One region of the Peribacillus sp. NPDC055009 genome, then DNA from elsewhere that is predicted to be linked to it. Evidence: riboswitches for the same ligand, from Rfam matches in the RefSeq annotation. Region 1 holds a riboswitch; the other holds the start of a gene.

Region 1 (4,438 bases):
GATTAAAATTTTTACCACGGCTCATACTCATTTCTCTCCTTTCTATTCATTGTTTGTTTAGTTTTCCCAAGCACACAAATATTATGATTTAATTTCTCCTATTCCTGTTTTTGAAGCGGTTTCTTTTTCAGCCTAAGAGATATGATAACTCGAAAATAATGAATTCAAAAAGAACAGGAACCGCCCGATTATGACGCTTCCTGTTCCTTTAGTTAGGGTCTATATCATACATACTTTAAAACAGTACAAGGGCTAGGAGGATACCACCACGGAAGGTCGCCACTTTCTTGAAATGTCTTCAATATGATGTGGTGCCGTTCTGCAGCATCCTCCAATTAAACGCGCCCCTGCATGTTGCCATTCTTCAGATTTCAGGTCGAGCCTGTTACATGATTCTTGCCCATGCCATGTTTTAGTTTCCGGATTATATGTTTCACCTGAATTCGGATAAACAATGATTGGTTTATCCGTGTTTGCACGCAGCACCTGGATGGCTTCCGTGATACTTGAAACTGGCGCACAGTTGATGCCAATTGCTGCAATTTGCTCACTGTCCCCAAACAATCTTGTACACTCCTCGAGTGAAGTACCATCACTTATCGCTTTTTCATTTTTCAATGAAAAGGATAGCCAAGCATACACTTCTGGATAATCCTTCAATAATGAATATAATACTTTTGCTTCTTGCAGGGAAGGAATCGTTTCAAATGCTAAAAGGTCAGCTCCAGCTTCAATCAACGCTGATATTCGTGAGCTATGGAATGCAATTAAAGTTTCATCCGAAACACCATAGTTTCCTACATACTCTGAACCATCTGCAAGATAAGCCCCATAAGGCCCAACAGATGCAGCAACCAATGGCTTAGGCCTAAGCGTTTGATTTTCTTCCTTCCAAAAATCATCTCTTGCTTTTCTTGCGAGTAAAACCGTTTTCCTGATTAGCTCCAAAGCCTCTTTTTCTTGTATTCCGCGGAGGGCGAAACCTTCAACAGTGGCTTGGTAGCTAGCCGTAATCGCACAATCCGCTCCAGCACGAAAATAGTCAGAATGCACTTGATAAATCACTTCTGGATTTTCAAGTAATACACGTGCAGACCAGAGCGGGTCGTCCAAATCACATCCATGCCTCTCTAGCTCTGTAGCTAAAGCTCCGTCTAAAATCATGACTGAATGATCTCGTAAAATAGCGTCAATTGGGTTAGTTTTAATGTTCATGATCTACTCCTCTTTTCTTTATGGTTTTGTGTCAGATAATAACTTCCATAGCAAAACAAAATAAATGGAATGCCACAATATAGTGCAATTCGTTGTGTAGGATCAAATGCAATTCCTATGCAAGAAGCTAGGCATAGCATAAAAGAAACGATTGGTACGAGTGGATATAATGGCGTTCGATAAGCTAAGTCATTAACTGAATTTCCTTCGTTTATATATCGTCTGCGAAATAGAAATTGCGACATGCTAATACTCATCCAAACTACAACAACGGCTAGTCCAGAAATGGATACAAGCACTATGTAAACAGTATCCGGTGCAATAATACTCGAAAACAGGGCTAAGCAGCCGCCCAACATACTGAAAAGGACTGCATTTATCGGAACTCCCCGTTTTGTCAATTTTGCAAATATTGGTGATATAGTTTCCTTATCTGCAAGTGACCAAAGCATTCTGGATGCCGCATACAGTCCTGAGTTTGCAGCAGACAAAATGGCAGTTAATATAACAAAGTTCATAATATCCGCTGCATATGGCACACCAATCCGTTCAAGAACTGCCACAAAGGGGCTTTCTAATACGCTTGCATCCGAAATAGGCAATAATGCGGATAATACAACGATGGTTCCTACAAAAAAGATAATCAATCTCCATAATGTCATACGGATTGCCTTTGGTATCGTTTTTTCTGGATTCACAGTTTCTCCAGCTGCAATTCCAATTAATTCAGTTCCAGAGAATGCGAAATTCACCGCAAGCATCGTCATTATAATGGCAAAAGCACCATTCGGAAATAAACCTTCACTTGTAAAATTGGAGAATAACGGAGCGGATTGTGAATGAATTATTGGAATGAAACCTAGCATTGCCGCTGCTCCCAAAATAATGAAAATCACAATGGCAAATACCTTTATAGACGCAAACCAGAATTCGGATTCAGCGAAAAATTTAACGGTCCACGCATTTAATGCCAAAACCAATATGGCAAATAGTGCACTCCATATCCAGACATTGATTGATGGAAACCATCTCTGCATCAACAATCCTGCAGCCGTGAATTCCGAACCAAGTGCAACTGTCCAAGTTAGCCAATACAACCAGGCTACTGTATACCCTGTCCCAGGACCTATGTATTTAGCTGAGTAGCTATGAAACGCACCTGTCTCGGGCATATGTACTGCCAGTTCCCCTAGACATAGCATGACTAGATAAACCACTAATGCCCCAATCAGATACGAAAGGATGGTGCCAAACGGGCCTGCCTGTTGAATCGTATAACCCGAACTTAAGAATAAACCTGTTCCAATCACCCCGCCAAGCGATAGCATTATTATATGCCGTGCCTGCATTTTCCTTTGAAAATCATGCTTCCTTTTGTTCTCCATTCTTACTCTCCTTTATCTTGCATCCAGAAAAAACGAAAACGCACTCTAAAAAAGAGTGCGTTACTGACAAATAAACACGTACGGTCTTATCTATCAAGGTTTCACCCCCTGGAATTAGCACAGTGTCATTGCAGACCTGTTGCTGAGGTTTCATAGGGCCAGTCCCTCCACCTCTCTGGATAAGAAATTATTTTTTTATAACTTTATCAATCTATGAAAAAATTGTCAAGTTTTGTTTCGGTTTGTAAAGACTTCCTTTAAAATCCAAACGATCAACGCACCTTTGGCATAGATATGAACTTGTTTTTGGAACAGTCGCTTACATTATAGAATTGTAAATAATGCTAACCGGGAATAATTTTTAAAAAATGACGACACCTTAAAAGATGACGCCATTTTTCTTATATTCCTTAAGGTCTTTCAATTTCAAATAATTCTCCTAGTTTTGTATAAGTATGACCCGCTAATCTTGCTACTGGTTTTAGCCCCTTCTGGTCAATTCGGCCATTATGGTAAATCTCCTGCTCTATATGATAGCAGACTATTTTCCCTATCAATAAATCACAACCAGGTTTATTCTTGGAACCTGCCAAAGGTATCGCATGCTCCAATGTGCATTCAAAGCGTACCTTCGCTTCTTGCAATCCTGGTACCGACACCTTATCACTAACAGCCTGAGTGAAATTGGTAAGACCCAATTCACTTTCGTCAGACGGGAGTTCCTTGGCCGTTCGATTTGCATCAGCAACATTGTCTTCATCAGTGATATGAACAACGAATTCACCTGTTTGAATTGCATTTCGGGCCGTGTCCTTCAAAACTCCTTCTTTCCGTTGAACAGAAATGGAAATCATCGGAGGATTGGAACTGACTATGTTAAAAAAACTGAACGGCGCTATATTGATTGTACCGGTTTCGGATTGTGTCGTGACCAGGGCTATTGGTCTCGGTATGATGCTTCCAGTCAAAAACTTATAATTTTCCCGTTCTGTAAGACTTTCAGGATTTACTGAAATCATCTTCATCCCTCTCATTCTTATAAAAAGTTCTTTTGAAACCATGAACTTGCTGCATCAACCTCTGAACGTGTTAACTGATGACCGTAATTTTCCCAGTGAACGTCCACCGCAGCACCCGCTTGCAGTAAAATCCGATTAAGTTCATCAGTTTCTGCTGCGGGGCATATCGGATCGTTTTTACCTGCAGCAATGAATACAGGTATATCCGATAGGGACGGCAAAGCAATCCCGCGTCTAGGCACCATTGGATGATGAAGAATCGCTCCTTTTAATGCCCCTTCGAAATGGAACATCAAACTTGCTGCTATGTTTGCACCATTAGAATAACCTAATGCCACCACTCTGTCACGATCGAAGTCATATTGTCCGGACGCTGATTCCAAGAAGTCATAAAGCTCCTTCGTACGGAAAATCAAATCTTCTTCATCAAAAACTCCTTCAGCCAGCCGGCGGAAATAACGGGGCATTCCGTTTTCAAGTACATTTCCCCGTACGCTGAGTACGGATGATCCCGGTGAAACCATCTCCGATAATGGCAAAAGATCCGTTTCCGTTCCTCCAGTGCCATGTAAAAGCAAAAGCAACGGTGCATCTGGATTACTTCCTTTTTGAAAAATATGCTTCATCATTTATCCTCCTCTAGTACCCTCGGCACTGCCGGCAGTAACGTTTTCTCCATAATTTCCCTTTTTTCCTCAAACCATGGCGGCAGCATTAATTTACTACCCATCGTTTCCTTCGTTTCATCATGAGCAAAGCCAGGTGGATCTGTGGCAACTTCAAAGAGTATGCCTCCATCTTCCCTGAAATAAATGGCAT
Region 2 (4,438 bases), on a different contig from region 1:
GAAATGTATTCAACCGCAGAGGATATCTATAAATCCGTCGATACGGATGAAGCGGTCTTGAAAACAGAGGTTCTTTTGCAACTGTTTTCCCTGTACATAGTGGAATCGAGAAATGACCTGGCTTCCAATGTCGTGAAAGAAGCAGTCGAGTTCCAACCGGACTACCCGAATGTCACGGAAATTGCACGTGCCTTTTTTGAAGAACAAAAGGATTGGAACAGTGCGGTGGTATTAGCGGCGAATGAAAGTATCCGTACAGAATCAATGGGCTGGTTCGATGTGCTGAAAACGTATATCCAGCAAGGTGTTGCCCAATCGATGGATCCGGATTATTTTTCAACTGTCCTTGGTTCGCTATACACACTCGACCAGGAACGTTTCGAAAAGGTGACGGTTGCCCTTTGGAAAAACTATAAATATACGGATTCTTATTTCGAATGGCTGAGAGTGATTAATAACTTGATAGATACCATCGAATTGAACCATGCGGATGTATGGGAAGAGCTTTCCGTCTATTACAGGGATGCATATGCAGGTCTGTTAGAAGGAACGCACCTAATCAAGGAATTAAGTCCTGTCGTGCCAAGGTTGCTTGAAAACTGGCTCAAAATCGCAGACGGGGAGCTCTCGCTGTTTGCGGCGGCATCCGCGTTGTCCTGGAATGAAATCTTCCCGGATACGATCAATGCGTTGGTCATTCAGGACGCAGAGAGCCTGCTTTCGAAATCGCCTAAATTGGGTGGCGGACTGGAAGCGGGAGAGAAACTGTTCAATTCCATTATCCAGTGGGCTGAAGATAATGATTTAAAGGTTGGCAATAAGCTTAAATGGATGGTAGACGGGCTTAAGGATACCCGGAATTTCAATCTTCTTCTTGCTGGAAGCACAGGAAATGGCAAGACATCCTTTATTCAGTCAATCGTTGGTGAGAGCATTGCCGCTGAAGATCATTCGTCACTAGTCAGTGTCAAAGATGGGGATGATTTGGAAATCCTTGAAATTACCGATACAGATAGCAAAGTTGTCGAGGAGCTAACTGATTTGGATGAAACACGCCGCCAGCGCGGGACTATTGTCGATGTGACCATCATCAGTGACTACCTAAGGAATAATCATCTGCGATTATTGGATACTCCTGGGTTCAATGGGGAAAAAAGCGTGGAATCCGATTTCCAGGGCTATTTACATGGCAGTGATGGATTGATGTTCGTTCTTGACGCCCGGGCGCCTTTCACCGGCAGCGAACGGGATCTGTTATTGGAAATTCAAATGATGGCTCCGAAACTGCCGATTCATTTCTTATTAAATAAAATGGATACGATATACAGTGATCAGGTCGCAGTCCGGATGGAAGACGAAACATGGGATAAAGTGAATGCCTATTTCCCGAATGCGAAAGTATTCGCTTTCTCTAAACATTATGACAGCCGGCAGCAATTGAAGGACCTTTCAGCCTTCCTTCAATCGAATTATCAAGATGATAATTGGAAGGAAAGAAGATCTGAAAAAATCCTGGCATTCATTCGTAAAACTTTATCTTATCTGTTAGAAAAACGGGCAGCCAATGAGCGGAAATGCGAGCATTCCATCTCTTGGAATGAACAGATGGAAGTCAAGCTGAATGGGGCTGTCAACCAATTGGCTGATTTGGAAAAAGAGAAAAGTGAAAATATCATAAGGTCGTATCGTTCGCTTAAGGACGAAGTGAAAAGTCAGCTTTATTCAAAAATTCCTGAATTACTGAGGGATTGCTCTAAATCGTTAACGGAAAGCAGTGATTTCAGTCAGGTCCATGTACAGTTAAATCAGGAAATGAATGAGCGGATTCAAAACTTCATTTCTGACAAGATCATGCCTCAATATTACCGTTCTCTTCAAGACTGGATTGCCAGTTCCCAAATGGAGTTCTCACAAAGCCAGCAGTTTATGGATGAGATGAGTGCCGGTTTCAATGAATTATACAAAGAAGAACGGATTACGCTTGCAGGCGACTTCAGAGTATTGGATGACTGGCGCCGTGATGCCGACCGGATGACAAGCAGCATCCGCATCGAAAACGTCAATATCCTTTTGCGCAGGACTCCATCTCAATTACTGCTTAAAGGGGCAGGGAAGCTGTTTGGGGCGATACCGCAAAATAAAGCCAATATGTACAATCGTTATAAGAAATACCTGGAAAGTGAAGATTACCTGGATGTTGCGGAAATGATCACGGAGCGTTTCCTTACCCAATTTGGATTGTTTGAAAAATCTTTGGATCGTGACATCTCCCTTTTCTATCGCGGTTCATTTGCATTACTTCAAAAAACGATAGAGCAAACGCAGACTGAAATAAAAGACTACCAGGCTGCATTGGAGCATATGAAACAAAATCCGGAAGTTTACCGTGACCCTATCACTTTGTTCGAAGTGAAATTAAGGCAGTTGGAGCGGCTTGAAAAGATTGAGAAAAAGCGTCTAGCCCAGCTTCAAAGAAAATAAAAAATAACGGGGAACATTTCAAATATTCAAAAATCTATTGACTTTACGACTATATCCCTATAAAGTGATAATTACAAAAACGTAACACGATATATCTCTTATCAAGAGTGGCGGAGGGACTGGCCCTAAGATGCCCAGCAACCGTTCCATTAGGAATTGGTGCTAAATCCTGCAAAACAGAAATGTTTTGACAGATAAGAGAGGGACAAGTCTGCAAAACAGCCGATTAAACCTCTCTATATTAGAGAGGTTTTTATTTTGGGATTTACACCAACTTAACTGATGAGACTAATAAGAAAAAATGGAGGGAAACAAGATGAAAAGGTCTATTAAAGGTATATTCATTTCAGCCATCGCTTCGGCTTTGCTTTTAACGGGGTGCTCTACAGGTCAGAGTTCCACAGAGTCGAAGAAAGAAGAAAAAGTATCATTTGAAAATGTTCCGGAAAGATTCGCTGATGGAGATGGAGCCAGAATCAAAGTGATCCGTAAAATTGGCGGTGATGATCATACGGCCCAATACCTGGCGGGGGCGAAGGAAGAAGGAGAAGCACTGGGGTTTCAAGTGGATACGTACACAGCCAATGGTGATACGGCTAAATTCCATGATGCGATAGCGCAGGCTTTGGAGGAAGATTATGACGGCTATATCATTTCACATGGTGATGATGCAGCAACTGTGAATGACGTTCAAAAGTTGGTTGATGCAGGTAAAAGCGTTGTCACATTCGATTCAATAAGCGATCTATCTAAAATAGAAGGCGTGACATTAACTTCACAAGATGATGAAGCGTTGGCAACACTGGCTTTTGATAAGCTGATAAAAGAACAGAAAGGTAAAGCGGCAATTGCATACCTTTGGGTGGACGGTTTTCCTCCAATGGTAAGAAGAAATGCAGTCTATCAGGAAAAATTAAAAGAAAATCCTGGGATCAAAGAAGTCGAAAGGTTCGGAGTGGCATCTGCTGATACATCGGTTCAGACACAAAATGCTGTAGCCGCAATGCTGAATAAATACCCTAAAGGTAAATTGGATGCCATTTTCGCAACATGGGATGCCTTTGCTATCGGTGCAGCCCGGGCGATTAAAGAGGCGGGCCGCGATGAAGTGAAGATATATGGAATAGATGTCTCGAATGCAGATCTCCAGGAAATCCAATCGGCTGATAGCTCATGGTCCTACACGGCAGCAGTAGATCCCAAGTTGATCGGTGCAGTAAATATGAGGATATTGGCTAAAAAATTAGCGGGCGAAGAAACGCCGCAAACCTATGACTTGGAGGCTTCACTTATTTCACAAAAGCAAATCCAAGCGTCTAAAGAAGCGGTGAACATGGCAAATCTGTCAGGTATTGTCGATGGCTGGGGTGTATCGACGGAATTTGAAGAAGATTGGATGAAAGTTTTGAAAGATCATTATAAAAATTAAAAAGAGACACTCTCTTTCAAGTAGAAGGGAGTGTCTGTTCAATAAGGGGGAATGGACATGGGCACGCAACTAGAAATGAAGAAGATTTCGATTGAATTTCCGGGGGTGAAGGCGCTGAGTGATGTTGATTTTTCCGTAAAATCGGGGACAGCCCACGCATTGGTCGGTGCAAACGGAGCAGGGAAATCGACGTTAATGAAAGTATTATCGGGAGCCCATGTTCATTATTCAGGTGACATTTATATTGATGGGGTGAAGAGGGATATCCGCTCGCCAAAAGCGGCTCAAGAACAAGGCATTCAAATTGTTTATCAGGAAGTGGATACCGCCCTCATCCCTTATTTAACGGTTGGGGAAAATGTAATGTTGAATGATATGGTCCAAAACATGGGAAAAAAACAGATGGTCCAATGGAAAGAGCTGCATAACCAAGCGGCTTCTATTCTTGAAGATATGAAAATTCGTGTCCCTTCGAAAAAGCTGGTAAGAGACCTTACCTTGGCTGAAAAACAGATGGTCCTGATAGCA

Evidence for each region. Region 1 has a riboswitch for S-adenosylmethionine ahead of mmuP (S-methylmethionine permease). Riboswitches for the same ligand answer to the same signal wherever they lie in the genome.
Region 2: linked by a shared signal. The riboswitch ahead of ACWF5P_RS11725 (sugar ABC transporter substrate-binding protein) and the one ahead of mmuP (S-methylmethionine permease) in region 1 are both predicted to bind S-adenosylmethionine.

What each region holds. Positions count from the first base shown of each region.
Region 1 is NZ_JBSGVZ010000013.1:38,382-42,819, forward strand. It holds gene ACWF5P_RS18440 (hypothetical protein) at 1-25, opposite strand, end outside; gene mmuM (homocysteine S-methyltransferase) at 253-1,215, opposite strand; gene mmuP (S-methylmethionine permease) at 1,212-2,600, opposite strand; SAM riboswitch class I at 2,684-2,786, opposite strand; gene ACWF5P_RS18455 (flavin reductase) at 3,011-3,619, opposite strand; gene ACWF5P_RS18460 (alpha/beta hydrolase) at 3,637-4,245, opposite strand; gene ACWF5P_RS18465 (ring-cleaving dioxygenase) at 4,245-4,438, opposite strand, start outside.
Region 2 is NZ_JBSGVZ010000006.1:98,974-103,411, forward strand. It holds gene ACWF5P_RS11720 (GTP-binding protein) at 1-2,481, shown strand, start outside; SAM riboswitch class I at 2,577-2,682, shown strand; gene ACWF5P_RS11725 (sugar ABC transporter substrate-binding protein) at 2,798-3,910, shown strand; gene ACWF5P_RS11730 (ATP-binding cassette domain-containing protein) at 3,968-4,438, shown strand, end outside.